DNA from 3 places in the Blautia producta genome. Region 3 is predicted to be linked to each of the others. Evidence: predicted binding sites of a transcription regulator. Region 3 holds the regulator's gene; each other region holds the start of a gene.
The links. The regulator Rex, encoded in region 3, represses fermentation and respiration genes when NADH is low (regulators of the CRP and FNR family bind a similar motif). The targets are predictions, from matches to a motif close to ATTGTTAANTANTTAACAAT.
Positions count from the first base shown of each region.

Region 1 (6,211 bases), 490 kb from region 3:
ACCTACGGAAGTTCCCAGTAAGATAACTACAATATACATAAGAGCATTGGATGCTGTCTCACTTAACTGTTTTACAACACCTGATTCGCGGAACAGGTTACCAAGCATCAGCATACCAACCAGCGGAGCTGTTGTAGGAAGAATCAGACAAACAACAACGGTGATGATGATCGGGAACAGGATTTTTTCCAGTTTGGAAACCGGGCGAAGCTGTTCCATTTTGATCTTACGTTCTTTCTCTGTAGTGAGAAGTTTCATGATCGGCGGCTGGATGATGGGAACCAGGGACATATAGGAATATGCCGCCACCGCAATCGGTCCCATAAGGACTGTCTGTCCAAGCTTACCTGCCAGGAAGATGGAAGTCGGGCCGTCAGCACCACCGATGATAGAGATGGCTGCTGCTGCTTTTCCATTGAATCCCATAAAGATTGCCAGGAAGTATGCCATGTAGATACCAAGCTGTGCCGCAGCACCCAAAAGAAAGCTCTTGGGATTGGCGATCAGAGGACCGAAGTCCGTCATGGCACCTACGCCCATGAAGATCAGGGACGGAAGAATACTCCATTCATCCATCAGATAAAAATAGTGAAGAAGTCCACCTGCATGCTCAATTCCTGCTGCGTCCGTGTATGGCAGTGCCATAATATCCGGATAGATATTAACCAACAGCATACCGAAGGCAATCGGCACCAGAAGAAGCGGTTCAAATCCTTTTTTAATTGCCAGGAAAAGAAAACCAAAGGCAACTAAAATCATAAGGTAATTTCCCCATGTCAGATTGAAAAACGCTGTCTGGTGGAGCAGGTTAGACAGTGTATCTGTAACGTTAGACATTATATTACCTCCCATTGTTCGTATTCGTGACAATAGAAAGTTTTCGATTTGTGCTTTCTATTGTATCAGCAAGATTTATCTCTTAGCTGTCGGGAATTTACAATTGTTTGTAAATTCTAGTTCATGGATGCCAGTGTATCACCGTTTTCTACGGAATCACCAACTGCCACGTCAATACTTGCAATGGTACCGTCCTGCGGAGCAACAACCGGAATTTCCATTTTCATGGCTTCCAGAATGATGATGTTATCGCCGGCTTTTACTGCCTGTCCAACATTAGCTTCCACTTTGAACACTTTACCCGGAACAGATGCGGTAACTGCCACTGCGCCTGCTGCGGATGCTGCAGGTTTTGCTGCCGGAGCGGCTTTTGGTGCTGCCTTAGGAGCAGCTTTCGGTGCTGCCGCAGGAGCTGCTGCGTTTCCTGCGCCCTCTTCTACTGTTACATCATATGCAACGCCATTAACTGTAATTGTATAAGATTTCATAACCATTTCCTCCTGTGATTAGGCTCTCTGCCAATTTCTTTTTGTTGATTTTCTGATGGAACGAACTACAAAACTGTCTGTAGATGTATTTTCAGATGCTGCGATTGCTGCCGCAATGACTGCTATCAGCTCGCCGTCATCCACAACCTCTTCCTCTGCTGCCTCCGGTATAGCTTTAGCAGCAGGAGCAGCCGGAACTTGAATTTCTTCCGGAGCAGTTTTCTTCTTGTCAAAGGACGCTACAAATCCCGGAATGTATTTCATTAAGGAAATAACAAAACACAGGAAGACCAGCATAACAAAAACAGTTCCTATACCCAGAAGTGTATTCTGTCCTGCCTGTGCCATTTTTTCACCCATTGAATATTTGGGGTCAATGGTCACATTGAGAGGATTGCCGTTTTTATCCAATGTAAAGACGCAGTCTGCGTCACGGTTCTCAAACTTACATGCCAGTGTCAGGATATAATTTCCGTCTTTGATCTCCACATCGCCTTTGGATGTCTCCACATATGCGCCCAGATCTTCGCTGGCACCGTCCCACGCAATTGCAGCGGAAGCACTGAATGCGTCATCGCCTTCCATGAGACCCGCAATAGACTCCTCGTTCAGATCAGCAATGTTGCCGACAACGCCGCCAAAGCTCTCCACAAGAGAGTCAACGGTTGCATCATCCAGCTTTTTTAAACCGCCTGTGGAGTCTTTGCTGCTGCCGCAGGCTGTCATAGCCAGAGCGCATACTCCGATCAGGATTAAACCAATTAATTTTTTCCATGTCTGCTTCATATGATTCACCTCACCTAAACCGTGCCGTGTTTCTTGCTTGGACGATCTTCTCTCTTTGTGAATAACATTTCAAAAGCACCAATCACATATTTTCTTGTATCTTCTGCCTCAATGATGGAATCCACATAGCCTCTCTTGGCAGCAGACAGGGCACTTGACTGTAAGTCAGCATATTCAGCAGCTTTTTCATTGATCGTTGCAGCATCGCTGTCTGCATACATGATCTTCGCAGCAAGACGTGCGTCCATCATACCGATCTGAGCACCCGGCCATGCGAATACCATGTCTGCTCCTGTGGATTTGCTGTTCATTGCCAGATATGCACTGCCGAATGCCTCACCGATCACGATGTTCACCTTCGGTACGGTTGCATTTGTAAATGCGTAAGTAAGCTGTGCGGCTGCCTTGGCAATGTTGGCTTCAGAGCATTTTGTTGCTTTATAGCCTTTTACATTTGTCAGAGACAGAACCGGGATTTCAAAAGCATCACAGAATTTCACGAAATCCGCTGCTTTTTTACATCCTCTTGCAGAGAGTACATTGTCAAAGGACTCTGTCTTCTCCCCTTCATCGTTGTAAACTTCGCTTCTGTTGGCAACACAGCCCACAACAGCACCGTTCAGACGGATGAATCCGGTCACCATATCTTTTGCGTATGCAGCTTTCACTTCAAAGAACTCATTGTTGTCCGCGATCTGGGAAAGTGCAATGGCGGTATCACCCACACAATTTTCCAGTTCCGGGCAAACACGGTTTAAGTCATCTGCGCAGTCTTCGTAGGAAGAATTATCTTCGTAGTTGGAAGGCAGCATGGATACCAGCTGTCTCATCTGCGCAAGGATTTCATCTTCACTTCCCAGAACATCTACCAGACCAGCCTCTTCACTCTGGTATTTTGCACTGGAAGTATCACATTTGGAAATTTCATTTCCCTCTAAAGCGTTGGGGGAGTTTACAAACAGTTTACCGCTCTTCTCTTCCATGAAGGTGAAATCGGTAAGAGCCGGAACAATTGCAAGGCCGCCGCCGCAGGTTCCAAAAATACCTGTGATCTGCGGGATCACACCTGATGCCATAACCTGTTTGGTATAAATCTCGCCAAAAGCGTTCAGCGCATCTGTGGCTTCCTGCAGTCTTAAGCCTGCGCAGTCCACAAGTCCGATAACCGGAGCGCCTGTCTTCATTGCCAGATCGTAAAGTCTGACAATCTTTTTGGCATGCATTTCACCAATGGTTCCGTTCAGAACGGAAGCGTCCTGGCTGTACACATACACCAGGCTGCCGTCGATGACACCATAACCGGTGATGACACCGTCTGACGGTGTTTCCTTTTCAGATAAGTTGAAATCTGTGTTTCTTGCTGTGACACAGCTGCCGATCTCAACAAAACTGTTCTCATCAAGTAAAGAAGCAATTCTTTTACTTGCCAAGCTTTGTGCTGTATTACTCATTTATCAGCCCTCCATTTTTTATTATTTACCTGGATTCTGCACGAAAAATCTGCGTGATAATCCGGTTTTCATGCAGAAATCGCCTCCTGGTTTTACTTTGTTGAATTAAAAGACAAAACCAATTTCTGCCGATTTTAATTGTACCTTGTTTCCGGGGATTTTTCAACAAAAATTTGTGAAATATTTAATTATTATGAATATTTTTGTTACTATTTACGGGGCATTATCCCGCAAGGCGTTTTCCCCGGGGAGATACTGCACCATACCCGGCAAAATCCCAAAGCAGCCGGCGCCATACAGATCTGATCCCCCATATCCGTGTATTTACCGCGCTGATCTGCATGGTTACGCAGGCAGGGTCTGGAAATGCGGGGCTTTACGCAAAAAAGGAGGATGGAATTTTCCATCCTCCGCTGTTCTCAGTTGTTTGCCCGGTCCACGGCAGCTTTCATTTCTTTTACATACTCCGCCACATAGGGCACACAGTCCTTTCCATATTTTGCCACAATTTTAACAATTGCAGAGCCTACAATGGCTCCGTCTGAAACCTTTGCCATGGCGTATGCCTGTTCCGGTGTGGAAATGCCGAAGCCCACGGCGCAGGGCACATCTGTGGCCCGGCGCACCAGCTCTACCATGGCGCCGATGTCCGTCTTGATCTCACTTCTCACACCGGTCACTCCCAGAGAAGAGACACAGTAGATATATCCCTTTGCCTCCTTTGCGATCATGGTGATGCGGGCATTTGAAGTGGGTGCTATAAGAGGAATGATGTCAATGCCATAGGCATCACACGCAGGCGCCAGCTCCTGTTTTTCTTCATAGGGCATATCCGGAACGATGATACCGTCCACGCCGCACTCCACACATTTTTTCATGAAGCGCTCCTTGCCATATGTAAAAATAGGATTCACATAGGTAAGAAACACGATCGGCACTGTGACCTTCTGTCTCGCCCTTTTTATCATGTCAAACAATTTGTCAGTGGTGCATCCCGCTTTTAAGGCTCTCTCATTTGCCTCCTGGATCACCGGTCCTTCTGCTGTAGGGTCAGAAAAAGGGATGCCGATCTCTATCAGATCAGCTCCTGCCTCCTCCATGGCGTACAAAAGCTGCTCTGTCACATCAAGCGTAGGGTCACCGCCTGTGATAAACGGAATAAATGCCTTTTTGTTTTCAAATGCCTGATATATTTTACTCATAAATTTCCACTCCTCTGTATCGTGCAATGGCAGCCACGTCCTTGTCGCCTCTGCCGGAAATATTTACCACTATGATCTTATCCTTATCCATGGTCGGAGCCAGTTTCCTGGCATATGCCACTGCGTGGGCGCTTTCGATAGCCGGTATGATTCCCTCTGTCTTGGAGAGGTATTCAAATGCCTCCACCGCTTCGGCGTCTGTGATCGGCACATATTTGGCCCTTCCCGTCTTGTTCAGATTGGCATGTTCCGGCCCGATACCCGGGTAATCCAGTCCTGCGGAAATGGAGTATACTGGAGCGATCTGTCCGTACTCATCCTGGCAGAACAGGGATTTCATACCATGGAAAACTCCCTCTGTTCCTTTTGCGATGGTTGCCGCATGTTTTTCCGTATCCACACCAAGCCCTGCCGCTTCACATCCGATGAGCTGCACCTGCTCATCCTTGATGAATTCATAAAACGCTCCCATGGCGTTGCTGCCGCCGCCTACACAGGCGATCACAGCATCCGGAAGTCTGCCTTCTCTTTCCTGAAGCTGTTCTTTGATCTCCTTTCCGATGATCTTCTGGAAATCACGAACGATCATAGGGAAGGGGTGGGGACCCATGACAGAACCCAACACATAAAGGGTATCGTCCATCCTTCTGGTCCACTCTCTCATGGTCTCATTTACAGCATCCTTCAAAGTGGCTGTTCCGCTGTCCACAGGGTGAACCTTTGCCCCCAGCAGTTCCATGCGGTATACGTTCAGTGCCTGGCGGTCTGTGTCCTCACGTCCCATGAAGACTTCACATTCCATCCCCATAAGGGCTGCTGCCGTAGCTGTGGCCACACCGTGCTGTCCCGCTCCCGTCTCAGCGATAACTCTCGTCTTGCCCATCTTCTTCGCAAGGAGCACCTGTCCCAGAACATTGTTGATCTTATGGGAACCGGTATGGTTCAAATCCTCTCTCTTCAGGTAGATCTTCGCGCCTCCCAGATCCTTTGTCATCTTCTCGGCATAGTACAGCAGAGAAGGGCGGCCCGCATAATTTTTCAGCAAATCGTCCAGCTCCCTGTTAAATTCCGGGTCCCTGCTGTATTTCTCATAGGCTTCCTCCAGCTCCTGCACTGCGTTCATCAGTGTCTCCGGAATGTACTGTCCTCCGTAATTGCCAAATCTTCCTTTGCTCATATTTTCATCCTCTTCTTTATAATCAATGGTTTTTCGTGTCCGAATCCTGTTCCCGGACCGCCCGGATAAATTCCCTGACCTTGTCCCTGTCTTTATATCCCTCTGTCTCCACTGCGCTGCTGACATCTGCTGCAAATGCACCGCTACTTTCAAGAGCACTCTGCACATTTTCGGCACTCAGGCCTCCGGCCAGAAAAAATGGTCTGGCAAGCCTTGGAATGAGCGACAGGTCAAATCCTTTTCCGCTTCCTCCGTACTGTCCCTTTGTAT
Region 1 is NZ_CP136422.1:3,555,410-3,561,620, forward strand. It holds gene BLCOC_RS16010 (sodium ion-translocating decarboxylase subunit beta) at 1-837, opposite strand, end outside; gene BLCOC_RS16015 (biotin/lipoyl-binding carrier protein) at 954-1,325, opposite strand; gene BLCOC_RS16020 (OadG family transporter subunit) at 1,344-2,111, opposite strand; gene BLCOC_RS16025 (acyl-CoA carboxylase subunit beta) at 2,126-3,562, opposite strand; gene trpA (tryptophan synthase subunit alpha) at 3,982-4,764, opposite strand; gene trpB (tryptophan synthase subunit beta) at 4,757-5,941, opposite strand; gene BLCOC_RS16040 (phosphoribosylanthranilate isomerase) at 5,964-6,211, opposite strand, start outside.
Region 1: the regulator Rex is predicted to act here: its motif matches at 3,735-3,754, upstream of BLCOC_RS16025 (acyl-CoA carboxylase subunit beta).

Region 2 (6,211 bases), 180 kb from region 3:
TTTTTGCAAGAATGTGAGATACATTGAAAAGGGCAGATATGATACCCTGTACCCGAGGTGATAAGTATGGAACCATTACTGAGTATTGAACATGTCTCCAAATATTATGGAGAGAACGCAAATGTGACAAAGGCATTGGACGATGTCTGTTTTACTGTGGAGTCCGGCGAGTTCGTGGGTATCATGGGTGCCAGCGGTTCCGGCAAAACCACAATGCTCCAGTGTATCTCTACACTGGATGAGCCAACCGGCGGACGGATCCTGTTGGACAAAAAAGATATCACAAAGCTGTCAGAGCGGGAGATCGCGCATTTCAGAAGTGAAAACCTGGGATTTGTATTCCAGGAATATAATCTTTTGGATACCCTGACTTTGGGGGAGAATATAGAACTGGCTCTGACCATACGCCGGGCACCGAAGGAGGAGATCCGAAAGAAAGTAAAGGCCGTTGCAGGCAGACTGGGAATCCTGGATCAATTGAATAAATTTCCGTTAGAGGTTTCCGGGGGACAGAAGCAGCGCTGTGCCTGTGCCAGAGCTTTGGTCAATGAACCTCGCCTGCTGCTGGCGGATGAACCCACCGGAGCTTTGGATTCCGCGTCCAGCGCCAGGCTTTTGGAAACCATGGATGACCTGAACCGGGAAATGGGGATCACCATCCTGATGGTTACCCACGATGCCTTTACAGCCAGTCACTGCAGCAGGATCCTTTTCCTTCGGGACGGGCGTATTTTTACGGAGATGCGGAAAGGGAAAAAAGAAAGAAAAACATTCTTCCAGGAGATTCTGGATGTGATGTCCATGTTAGGCGGTGATGTTGCCCATGTACGCTAAGCTGGCTTTACGAAATGTAAAACGGAGTATGGGGGATTACGCCGTCTATGTGCTGACCCTTGTCCTGAGTATTACCATGATCTTCGCCTACAACTCCCTGCTGTTTTCCGATGCCATCAATTCCTTCAGCAAGCTGATGCGGCCTATGATGTCCATCCTCATATGTGTGACAGTTATGGTGGTATTGATCCTGGGATGGCTGATCTCTTATATCACACATTTTATCTTTGAACAGAGGAGTCGGGAATTTGCCTGCTATATGACCATGGGAATGGAGCGGCCGGCCATGAGCCGTCTGTTTCTTATTGAACAGCTCATCATCGGAAGTGCGGCACTGGCAGCAGGGATTTTGCTGGGAAACGTCTTTTATCTGGCGCTCAGCCAGGTGATCTTTAAAATGTTTGACAAGGCCTATTATATGGATCTGTCCTTTCAGGTCCCAGCCATTTTTCTGACGGTTCTGTGCTTTTTCTTTATGTTTGCATTCAGCCTGTTCAGGCAGAACCGGATCCTTAAAAAAGTGAAGATCAGGGAACTGATGGATTACAGCAGGCAAAATGAAACCGGGGCTTCAAAAAGCCAGAAAAATATCACATTAAAAATGGCAGGAGCCGTTCTTTTGGGCATACTGGGACTTCTCTGCCTGTATGTGGCGCTGACGGTGAGGATTGACGCATTCGCAGGATTTGCCAACATGCTTCTCATGGCAGCAGGTGTTATTCTACAGGGAGTAAGCCTTATGCTTTTTTACAGGCAGCTTGCCCAAGGGATACTGAAGCATTATAAAAAGAGCAGAAGGAGACTGCATCATCTCAACATCTTCTTTTACCGCCAGCTCACCGCCCGTCTGAATACCAACGGCAGACAGATGGGGGTCATATCCATTCTGCTTCTGCTTACCTTCATGGGACTCGGAGGCGCGTCTTTTATGGCAAATGCCTATGAGGATGCACTGCAGAAAAAAGTCCCCTTTGATGTGGAAGTCTCACAGCATTACGGCAGACTGGACGCAGAGGCATGCCGGAGTTTTGTGGAGAAACACAGCAAGATCAAAGAAGATCTGGCCTATGATATTTATCAGCTTGAGGACAGCACCATCCTGGTGGAAATGCTTGACCGCAAGCAGGAGGAAGTGGAGGGATTTGAGGACTGGGCAGCAGAGAGCAATATGGACCTCTGTATGAAAGTATCAGATTACAATAAACTGAGAGGTTTTCTGGGAAAAGCGCCGATTTCCCTATCGGATGACGAGTACGCTGTTCAGACCCAGGAGGCCTATTACAGAAAGAAGCTGGAGAAAGGGAAGCGTGCCCTTGTCACAGGGGGCAGAACATACCGCCTGAGTAAAGTGCTGGAAGGGCCTTTTGCGCAGGATAGTATGAACGAGAGCGGATTCGGCACGAAAACCATCCTTGTTCTGCCGGATGCCGCATGTGCTTTGCTGACACAGGGACGGGGATGTTATGCAGCTATGGTAAAAGACCGGGAGAATACGGATTATCAGGAAGCGCTTCAGAAAACCATAGAGAAGACGGCAGGTCCCGACGGTCCCAGTTTTGTTCTGGCGTATACCTATAAGGGACAGAAGCAGGAGCTGCAGTCTATCTATATGATGACAGCTTTTATCTGCTGCTACGCTGCATTTATCTGTATCTTCATCTGTGCTGCGATCCTGGCAGTGCAGCTTTTGAGCAGCAGTAAAAAATACCACTCCCAGTATGACCAGCTCAGAAGGATGGGAACTACAGACAGTGAGATCAGAAGGCTTACCGCAAGACAGAGCGCGGTATACTTCTTTCTGCCCATGGTACTTCCCCTGTTTTTTCTGTTTCTTTATATGGCCGGTATCGGCATCGCCTTTCCGATACAGCGCCGTATGTTGTTTGGTTCATTCGGCGCAGCAGCAGTGGCCTTTTTGGCAGTGTACGGGTGCTACCTGCTCATCACCTGCCTGCAGTACCAGAAGAATGTCCTGAAAGGCACCAGGCAGTATCATCTGCGTGACTTTATCTTAAAAGACAAAAAATAGATAAGAAAAACCGGCAGGCTGCCAAGGTCATAAAAGAAAAGATTGTAATGTAAACAGGAAAAAGTTATAATAAGACAGTAGTATGTTAAATTAAAGACAAACAGGAGGTATGAGAGATATGGCAAAAATATTAAGCAGCCCCGGAAAATATGTGCAGGGTGCCGGAGAACTGAAAAAGCTTGGCACATATGCGGAAGGTCTTGGAAAAAATGCGCTGGTATTGATCAGCAAGGGTGGCTATAAAAGAATCGGTGCAGAAATCGAAAAGAGTTTTGCAGAAACTGGCTGTACCCTGCATTTCGACTATTTTAATGGGGAATGCTCTAAGAATGAGATCAACCGTCTGAAAGATATTATGAAAGAAAAGGGTTGTGACCTGGTTATCGGTATCGGCGGAGGAAAAATATTCGATACTGCCAAAGCTGCTGCATATTATGAGGATACACCGGTTATCATTTGTCCGACCATTGCCTCCACAGATGCGCCATGCAGTGCACTGTCGGTTATCTATACCGATGAAGGCGTTTTTGAAGAATACCTGTTTTTGCCCAGGAACCCAGACATGGTGTTGATGGATACAGAGGTCATCACGAAATCCCCGGTACGACTGACAGTGGCCGGCATGGGAGATGCCTTGGCTACATATTTTGAGGCCCGTGCCTGTGCGGCAAGCGATGCGCAGACATGTGTAAACGGTAAATCCACCAGCGCGGCTATGGCCCTTGCAAAATTATGCTTTGATACCCTGATGGAGGAAGGTGTAAAGGCTAAAATCGCTCTGGAGGCAGGTGCCTGCACAGAGGCAGTGGAAAAAGTCATTGAGGCCAATACGCTGCTGTCCGGTATTGGTTTTGAGAGCGGCGGACTTGCAGGTGCACATGCCATTCACAATGGATTTACGGTATTGGAGGAATGCCACTCCATGTATCACGGAGAGAAGGTGGCTTTTGGAACCATCACTCAGCTTGTTCTGGAAAATATACCTGCAGAGGAGCTGGAGGCGATCATTGATTTCTGTATCGAAGTAGGTCTGCCGGTTACCCTGAAAGAGCTGGGGGTCAAAGAGATTACCCCGGAAAAGGTTATGGCAGTGGCAAAAGCAGCCTGCGCAGAGAATGATACGCTCCACAACATGCCTTTTGAGGTGACGCCTGAGACGGTTTCCTCTGCGATTTTGGCGGCAGATGCCTATGGCCGCTATTTTCTGGGAGAATAAATGGATTACGGTGTAAACTGCCGGATACCGTAGGTATTCCGATATTCGCTGAGGGTGTAACCGGTCAGCTTTTTAAACTGCTTTCCCAGATGACTCTGGGAGGAAAAACCCAGATACGCGGCAATTTCGATATAGGAATATCCTGAATAGGTCAGCATATTTTTAGCCAGGCCGATCTTCTCGCGCAGGATAAAATTTTTGATAGAGATTCCCTCACATTGATGAAATAACTCAGAGAGATAGCTGGCGTTCATACCAAGAAAGCCGGCTATTTCCTGTGTGGTGATCCTGTCGTGAAGATGGGAAAAAATATAATCCTTACAGAGCCGGACATGGGGATTCTTTTCTCTGTGACCCATGCCCCTTTGCTGTTCCTTCTGTTCTCTCACCATATTGGTGTACTGGTATTCAGCCTGCCGCAGCAGATGGGTGATAGATGCCAGATCAGAGGCCTCCTCCACTTTATTGATATAAATGTCACTGAGGGAAAAAGAAATCTCCGGAAGGATACCGCCCCGTATCGCTGCACGGCTTGCCAGGGTAATGACTACGATTCCCACGTTTTTCCAACTGCGGAGCCTGTCCTTTGCCAGAACACCGATATTTCCCGTATAGTCCTCTGCCCAGCTTTTCTCCAACTGTTTTACGTCCCCGTTTTCAATACTGGAGAATTCCCGCAGCTCCTGGTCATAAGGGTTATGTCCAAGAGAGGCCTCCTGATTCTCAAACAGCAAATCTGAAAAATGTCTCTGGATCTCCATATCCAGTGATCTGTCTATACAGTTAAATAAGATCAAATCCCTTTCATTCAAAGTCTGTTCCCAGAAAAGATTATGCATAAGAAGAAGATTCCCCGCCAAATCTGAAAAATCGCAGAATGGCACAGTATCTAAAAAGTTGTCATCAAAACCAGGCTGTTTTTGACAGTGAAGCAGCCGCACCGGCGTCTTGAATTTTACCGGGCCGATGATAAATAGGTGCTTTGGAACCGTAACCACGGCATAGACCAGCTTATCCCCCGCAGACAGAAGAAATGGCAGGGTTTCCCCAGACTGCGCAAGCAGGGATTCCTCCAGATTCCCGTGAAAAAAGCTGCTGTCTGTAAAGTCAGGCCGCCCGCAGAAATTCTCCTGAAGCTGCCTGGTTTCTCCGTAATCCCGTACGATCGTGTGCAGACTGTATGAGACATGCTGCAAAAGATAACTGACATTCATCCACATATACCTCCCGGAAATGATTTAAGTACAGTATAACAGATAATCTGGTAAAAGTGATAAAAAACTGGAAAAAGTGATATATAATCCGCTTGTTTTGTCATAAAATCAAGGAAAATAAAGTCCGAAAAGGAGAATGGATCATGTATGTAAAAGGTGTAAATCTGGGAAACTGGCTGGTGCTGGAAAAATGGATGAGCCCGGCGCTTTTTGAAGGGACCACAGCGGAGGATGAATACTATCTGCCAAGACAGCTCTCCAAAGAGGTATATGAGGCGAGGATAAGCATCCACCGCGCGGAGTATATAACGGAGAGAGATTTTACCAGGATCAAATCTATGGGAATGGATGCTGTCAGGATCCCGGTGCCCTACTTTATATTTGGAGACAGAGAGCCGTTCATCGGCTGTATCAGGGAACTGGATAAAGCGTTTAACTGGGCAGAAAAGTACGGTCTGCAGATATTGATCGATCTGCACACAGCGCCGGACAGCCAGAACGGATTTGATAACGGTGGGATCTCCGGAGTCTGCAAATGGTCCCAGGAGCCGGATGAGGTGGAATTTGAGCTTAGTGTTTTGGAACGTCTGGCAAAACGCTATGGAACCAGGCAGGGACTGTGGGGCATTGAGATCCTCAATGAGCCGATTCTGGAGGATATGTGGAAGACCATGGATGTGCCTAACCGCTACAAGCCTGCTGATCCGAAAAAAGCAGAGGGAACCAGGCCGAATACCATGGAATTCATACGTGGTTTTTACCTGGAGGCTTATGACAGGATCAGGAAATATATGCCGGTTGAGAAATATGTGGTATTCCATGACGCCTTTGAACTGAAGGCATGGAAAGAATTCATGCGCGGAGAAAAATATAAAAATGTTGTACTGGATACCCATCAGTATCTGATGGTTGCGGAAG
Region 2 is NZ_CP136422.1:3,255,011-3,261,221, reverse strand. It holds gene BLCOC_RS14515 (ABC transporter ATP-binding protein) at 67-834, shown strand; gene BLCOC_RS14510 (FtsX-like permease family protein) at 824-2,863, shown strand; gene BLCOC_RS14505 (glycerol dehydrogenase) at 2,982-4,079, shown strand; gene BLCOC_RS14500 (helix-turn-helix domain-containing protein) at 4,085-5,293, opposite strand; gene BLCOC_RS14495 (glycoside hydrolase family 5 protein) at 5,437-6,211, shown strand, end outside.
Region 2: the regulator Rex is predicted to act here: its motif matches at 2,945-2,964, upstream of BLCOC_RS14505 (glycerol dehydrogenase).

Region 3 (6,211 bases):
TACCCGCGCCTGTCCTGAGTGCTGCACAGGCAGAGAGGTATGCCGCACCGCTGATATCACGGCTTCCGGCAGCCAGGAATATCTTTCCGAAGGTTCCCTTATTCCCATCCGGCTTTCTGACGGGGATCCGGAACAAATCCTTATCCTCACAACTTTGGATGGACAGTTCAAAATCATTCTGAGGCGGCATATAGATCCCGATATCGGCTGTTTTTATCTTTCTCGCGTAAGAAGCACCCGGATAAAATAAAAGGCCTGCTTTCTCATAGGCAAAGGTTACGGTCACATCAGCTTTCACTGCGCAGCCCAGCACTTTTCCCGTGTCTGCACTGATTCCGGAGGGAATATCCACTGCCATGACCTTGGCATCTGACCGGTTCAGAGCTTCGATGGTGTCTCTGTAAACCCCGCCCACTTCTCTGGACAGGCCTACGCCAAAGACAGCATCTACTATAGTAGTATATTCAACAGGTACGGCATTCTTGACAAAGGATATGTGATAATTTTCTGCAATATCCACTTGTTTTCTCATTTCTTCTGTATAATGATCCTTTTTCCCAAGTATACAGATATCAACGGAAACCCCTGCCGCATGAAGCATCCGTGCCACTGCCACGCCATCCGCGCCGTTATTGCCGGTACCGCAGAGGACCAAAACTTTTTCCAGGGGAAATTCTTCCTCCCGAAGCGCCTGACAGACACTCAGGGCAGCCCGCTCCATGAGTACCAGAGACGGAATCCCCATTTTTTCAATGGTGTAACTGTCCAATAGCTTCATCTGTCCGCCGGTTACGATTTGTTTCATGTCATACACTCCTCTCTTTTTGCGTATTACAGAGCAAAAGGCCGCCGCAAAAGTTCCGCAGCAGCCCTTTCTTACTTTTTATGTTCCGTCACATAACAATTCAGATTATAAGACAATCGCATGAGGCTTTCAGAGAGGTGTACATTTTCCACAATGACATCCTCCGGAACCTCCAGATCCAGATGTGCGAAATTCCAGATGGCCTTGATTCCGTTTTCTACCAGTAGATTAGCTGTCTCCTCTGCGTTGTTCTTCGGCAGAGTAAGCGCTGCTATCTGAACATCATTATCCTTCAGATACTGGGGAAGCTCATCCATCATAAGGATTTCATTCCCACGGATGGAGATGCCTTTCAGAACCGGATTCACATCAAAAATGCCTACCACTTTAAACCCGCGCTTTTCAAACTGTACGTAATTTGCAAGTGCCTGTCCCAGATTACCGGCCCCTATGATGATCATGTTGTGAGTCCGGTCAAGCCCCAGGATCTTACCGATCTCTGTGTACAGGTACTGTACATTATATCCGTATCCCTGCTGCCCAAACCCTCCGAAATTATTCAGGTCCTGGCGAATCTGGGATGCTGTCACGCGCATTTTGGAGCTGAGCTCATTTGAGGAGATACGCTCCACTCCATCCTCCAAAAGTTCTCCTAAATATCTGTAATATCGGGGAAGTCTTCTGATGACTGCTTTTGATATGCATTTTTCGTCCACGACTTTACCCTCCTTATGTCTAAATTTTCTGTTTCATATAGGAATATTATATATAATTGTTAAAATAAAGTCAAATACAATTCCAGTTATTGTTGTTTTTATCTGTTGTCAAATTCTGAATTTCCGATATAATAGGAAGGGTGAACCTAAAGTAACTGACCGGATATCCGGCCAGTTACAGCCTAAAGATAAAGGAGACTCGTAAAAAATGATACTGGCATGTCAAAACATTGAAAAATCATTCGGGGGCATAAATTTGATCCATGATGCCTCCTTCCATATAGAAGAACGCGAAAAAGCCGCCCTAGTAGGCATCAACGGTGCCGGAAAATCCACCATGCTGCGCATTATCATGCAGGAGATACCTGCTGACAGCGGCGAGATCATTTTATCAAGGGGCAAGTCCATCGGTTATCTGGCCCAGCACCAGGAACTGGACAGTGCCCTTACCATCTATGACTCTCTGCTCCAGGTCAAACAGCATATTCTGGATATGGAGCTTCACATGAGAGAGATTGAAAAACAGATGAAGCACGCTTCCGGGGAAGAGCTGGAACGCCTTATGGAGACCTATTCCCGTCTGACCCATGAATTTGAAATGGAGAACGGCTACGCATATAAGAGTGAACTTGTGGGGGTTCTGAAAGGCCTTGGCTTTCCTGAAAGTGACTTTGAAAAAGAAATCTCCACTCTGTCGGGAGGACAGAAAACACGGGTTGCCCTAGGTCGTCTTCTCCTGTCAAAGCCGGATATCATTCTTCTGGACGAGCCTACTAACCATCTGGATATGGATTCTATCTCCTGGCTGGAGACCTATCTGCTGAACTATCCGGGAGCTGTGCTGATCGTCTCCCATGACCGGTATTTTCTGGACAGGATCGTGACAAAGGTCATTGACATTGACAACGGGAAAGTCAGCACCTTTACAGGGAATTATTCTGCCTACAGCGAGAAAAAGGCACAGCTTCGCAGGGACGCTTATCAGGCCTATCTCAATCAACAGCAGGAGATCAAACATCAGGAAGAAGTCATTGCCAAGCTGAAACAGTTCAACCGGGAAAAGTCCATCAGACGGGCAGAGAGCCGGGAGAAAATGCTGGATAAGATCGATGTTTTGGAAAAGCCCGCAGAGGTGAACGCCTCCATGCGCATTTATCTGAAACCTCGTGTGGAGAGCGGTACAGATGTGCTTGCCGTGGAACATCTCACCAAATCTTTCCCCTCACTCCCGCTGTTCTCTGATCTGAACTTTTCCATCAAGCGGGGTGAGCGGGTGGCCATCATCGGAAACAACGGAACCGGAAAAACCACTATCCTTAAAATTTTAAATGAACTGGTTCCCGCTGATGCCGGTGTTTTTCATCTGGGTAGCAAGGTCCATATCGGCTACTATGACCAGGAACATCACGTGCTGCATATGGAGAAAACAATATTTGAGGAAATCTCTGATGACTTTCCAAAGCTCACCAACACAGAGATCCGCAATCTGCTGGCAGCGTTTCTCTTTACCGGAGATGATGTATTTAAGAAGATATCCTCTCTGAGCGGCGGTGAGCGGGGACGTGTATCCCTGGCAAAGCTCATGCTCTCAGAAGCCAACTTTTTGATCCTGGATGAGCCGACTAACCACCTCGACATTTTGTCAAAAGAAATCTTGGAGGAGGCGCTCCGCAATTACACGGGAACTGTACTGTATGTGTCTCATGACAGGTATTTTATTAACCGGACTGCCACCAGGATCCTGGAGCTGACCAACCAAAGCATGGTAAACTATATCGGCAACTATGATTACTATATGGAAAAAAGGGAAGAACTGACCCGCATCTATGCCCCGAAAGAGGCGGAGGAACAGGCGGAAGAAGCCGTCTCCGCCACCAAATTGGACTGGAAGCAGCAGAAAGAGGAACAGGCACGTCAGAGAAAGCGTGAAAATGAACTGAAAAAGACAGAGGAAGCCATCGAACGCCTGGAAAGCAGAGACAAAGAGATCGAATGTGAGATGGAAAAGCCGGAAATTGCCGTCAATGTAGCAGAGTGTGTCCGGCTTGCCAATGAAAAAGCGGAAATAGCGGAAAAACTGGAAGAACTTTATGAAAAATGGGAAGAGCTGGCATAGTGCCAGTTCCTCCCATTTTTGTTATAAGGGCAGGTCCCGTTTGCTGAACCGTACGATCCCGATCCCCATGAAGAGAATACCCGCTATATACAGTATTCCGCACATTATCCACGCTTTCCCGTCTCCTGCGCTGAGTCCTTCAATGTCAAACAGGGTCATAGGCGTGGCATATTTTATTTTCTCGAACTTATCCCCCACCTGTGATATCATCTGTATGAGAATGGAATATACCACCACTGCCGTACTAACTGCGGAGGAGATTTTTGACTCATTGCTGAAGCAGGACGCGCAGAAACATGCGCCTCCGAAAAACACAAGGATCCCCAGCAGGCCCACATTGATCCGAATAAATGCCGCTGTCTCCATTTCACCTGGAAAAAGCACTTCACTGACAACCAATACCAGGCAGGTCACATAAATGACAATGACAAGCAGGGACACCAGCATGAAAACGCACTGTGTCATCATGATCTTCCAGCGTTTGGCAGGTACCGCCAACAGGTAAGCCATGGAGCCGTTGTCCACGTATCTTGCTGCCAGTCTGTTTGAGAGAATTATGATGAATACCGCCGGGAAAGCCACATACAGCATTCCGTACAGGTATCCCGATACAAATTCCAGCAATGTCTGGCCCACATCAGCCATGCCAAATGCCGCGAACAGATCCGGCATGCTGTCAGCCATCATTTTCAGGCTGTCTCCCATTTCAGGATTGAACATCATAGTGATCATACTGCCATAGACACTGAGGACTGCAAGAAAGATGACGAGCAGCAGCCAGTTTGATTTGATCTCTTTTTTAAATAACGTAGCATTCATGATCGTGCTGCCTCCTCTCCGTAAAAATGCATGAAAAACTCTTCCAGACTCTGTGTGCGCACATCTAAATCTGTGATCGTATACGCGCTGGCCTTTTTCAGGAAAAGATCAATATTTTTTCCCACTTTGGCAGTCACTGCTTTTTCCCCTGCCTGATAAGAGGCCTCAGGAAATGCGCCAGCGAACGCTTCCGCCATAGCCGGCTCCCGGAAAGTGATCTCTATCACTTTCTGCCTACCCTCTTTTAATCTTTCTATCTCCTCCACTGCAACCAGGCGACCGTCACGGATGATCGCGGCACGGTCACAGGTTCGTTCAATCTCCTCAAACATATGGGAAGACATAAGTATGGTTTTTCCTTTTTTCTTCTCCGAAAGGATCAGTTCTACAAACCGGTTCTGCATCAAAGGGTCCAGTCCGCTGGTGGGCTCATCCAGGATCAGGATGCTCGCCAGCGGATTCATGAATGCACAGACAATCCCTATCTTCTGCTTCATGCCTTTTGACATTTTCTTCAGCTTGCCGGAGGGATTCAGTTCAAACATTTTCATTAGTTCCTGAGCCCGGCCCAAATCTCTCATTTTCTTCATCTTTGCCACAAAACGGATAAATTCCATTCCTGTCATGGAGTCAATAAATGCAATCTCTCCGGGAAGATATCCAAGGGATGTCTGGATCTTATCCGACTCCTTAAAACAATCCATATCCAGGATAGACAGGCTGCCGCTGTCAGGCTTGATAAAGCCCATGATCTGACGGATCGTTGTGGTCTTTCCTGCTCCGTTTGGACCTAAAAATCCAAGCACCTCTCCTTGTTTCACCGAAAAACTCACGTCAAAAACACCGCGGTTCTGTCCATAGTCTTTTGTTATATGGCTGATCTCTATTACGTTCATATTTCTTGCCTCCTTCCAACCATTTCTGTCAGATACTCCTCTTTGTATGCGATCCGCTTCAGCATTTCTGACCATTTTCTGAATTGCTGCATCAATAAATCCGCATCCACCGTATCGGTACAGAACATTCTCTGATGCATATATCCGTCTGTAAGCCAGAGAAGCATATGCAGGATTTCCCTGGGTTCTGCATCCTCCCGGAACTTTGTCATATCTACATTTTTGAAATAGTCCTCAAACATATTTGCAATCTGGTTTTTCATAAAGGAATTCATTTCCTCCGATACATCCTCCCCGGATGTAAAAAATGCCCGGACGCTGTATTCCATAAGATAGGGAAAATCAGAGAGAATGCGGGCTTTCTTTTCGGTTGTGTAAGCCAACAACTCGAAGAAATCCGTGATTTCAAAAAAATGCGAATCCAAAAGACGTGAACCCACCTTTTCAAAGACGTACTCAAACAGATACATATACAGCTCTTTTTTGTTCTTAAAATAATAAAACAGCAGTCCCTTTGAGATTCCGGCTTTGGCGGCGATCAAATCTGTTGATGCACGTTTATATTCACAGGTGCCGAAAACCTCCAGTGCCGCATTGACGATCGCATTCTTTTTTTCCTCCGAAAGACTGCTAAGTTTGTCCTCCATATTGAGCCCCCTTTTTGTACTTTACCGATTCGGTTAATACCCATTATAAGAAATTGACTCAGATTTTCAACCCCCTGTCTGAAAACTTTTAGAGGATACTTTTTAGAGATACGTTTCGGGTAATAAAAAAGCCTGGCAGGCTTAAAACCTGTCAGGCTGCTTTTTCCTACGGAGTTCCTATATGCGGGTCTTCCAAAAACCGGAAAGTGGAA
Region 3 is NZ_CP136422.1:3,070,226-3,076,436, reverse strand. It holds gene BLCOC_RS13640 (NAD(P)H-hydrate dehydratase) at 1-805, opposite strand, end outside; gene BLCOC_RS13635 (redox-sensing transcriptional repressor Rex) at 877-1,521, opposite strand; gene BLCOC_RS13630 (ABC-F family ATP-binding cassette domain-containing protein) at 1,730-3,637, shown strand; gene BLCOC_RS13625 (ABC transporter permease subunit) at 3,659-4,456, opposite strand; gene BLCOC_RS13620 (ABC transporter ATP-binding protein) at 4,453-5,352, opposite strand; gene BLCOC_RS13615 (TetR/AcrR family transcriptional regulator) at 5,349-5,999, opposite strand; gene BLCOC_RS13610 (CPBP family intramembrane glutamic endopeptidase) at 6,166-6,211, opposite strand, start outside.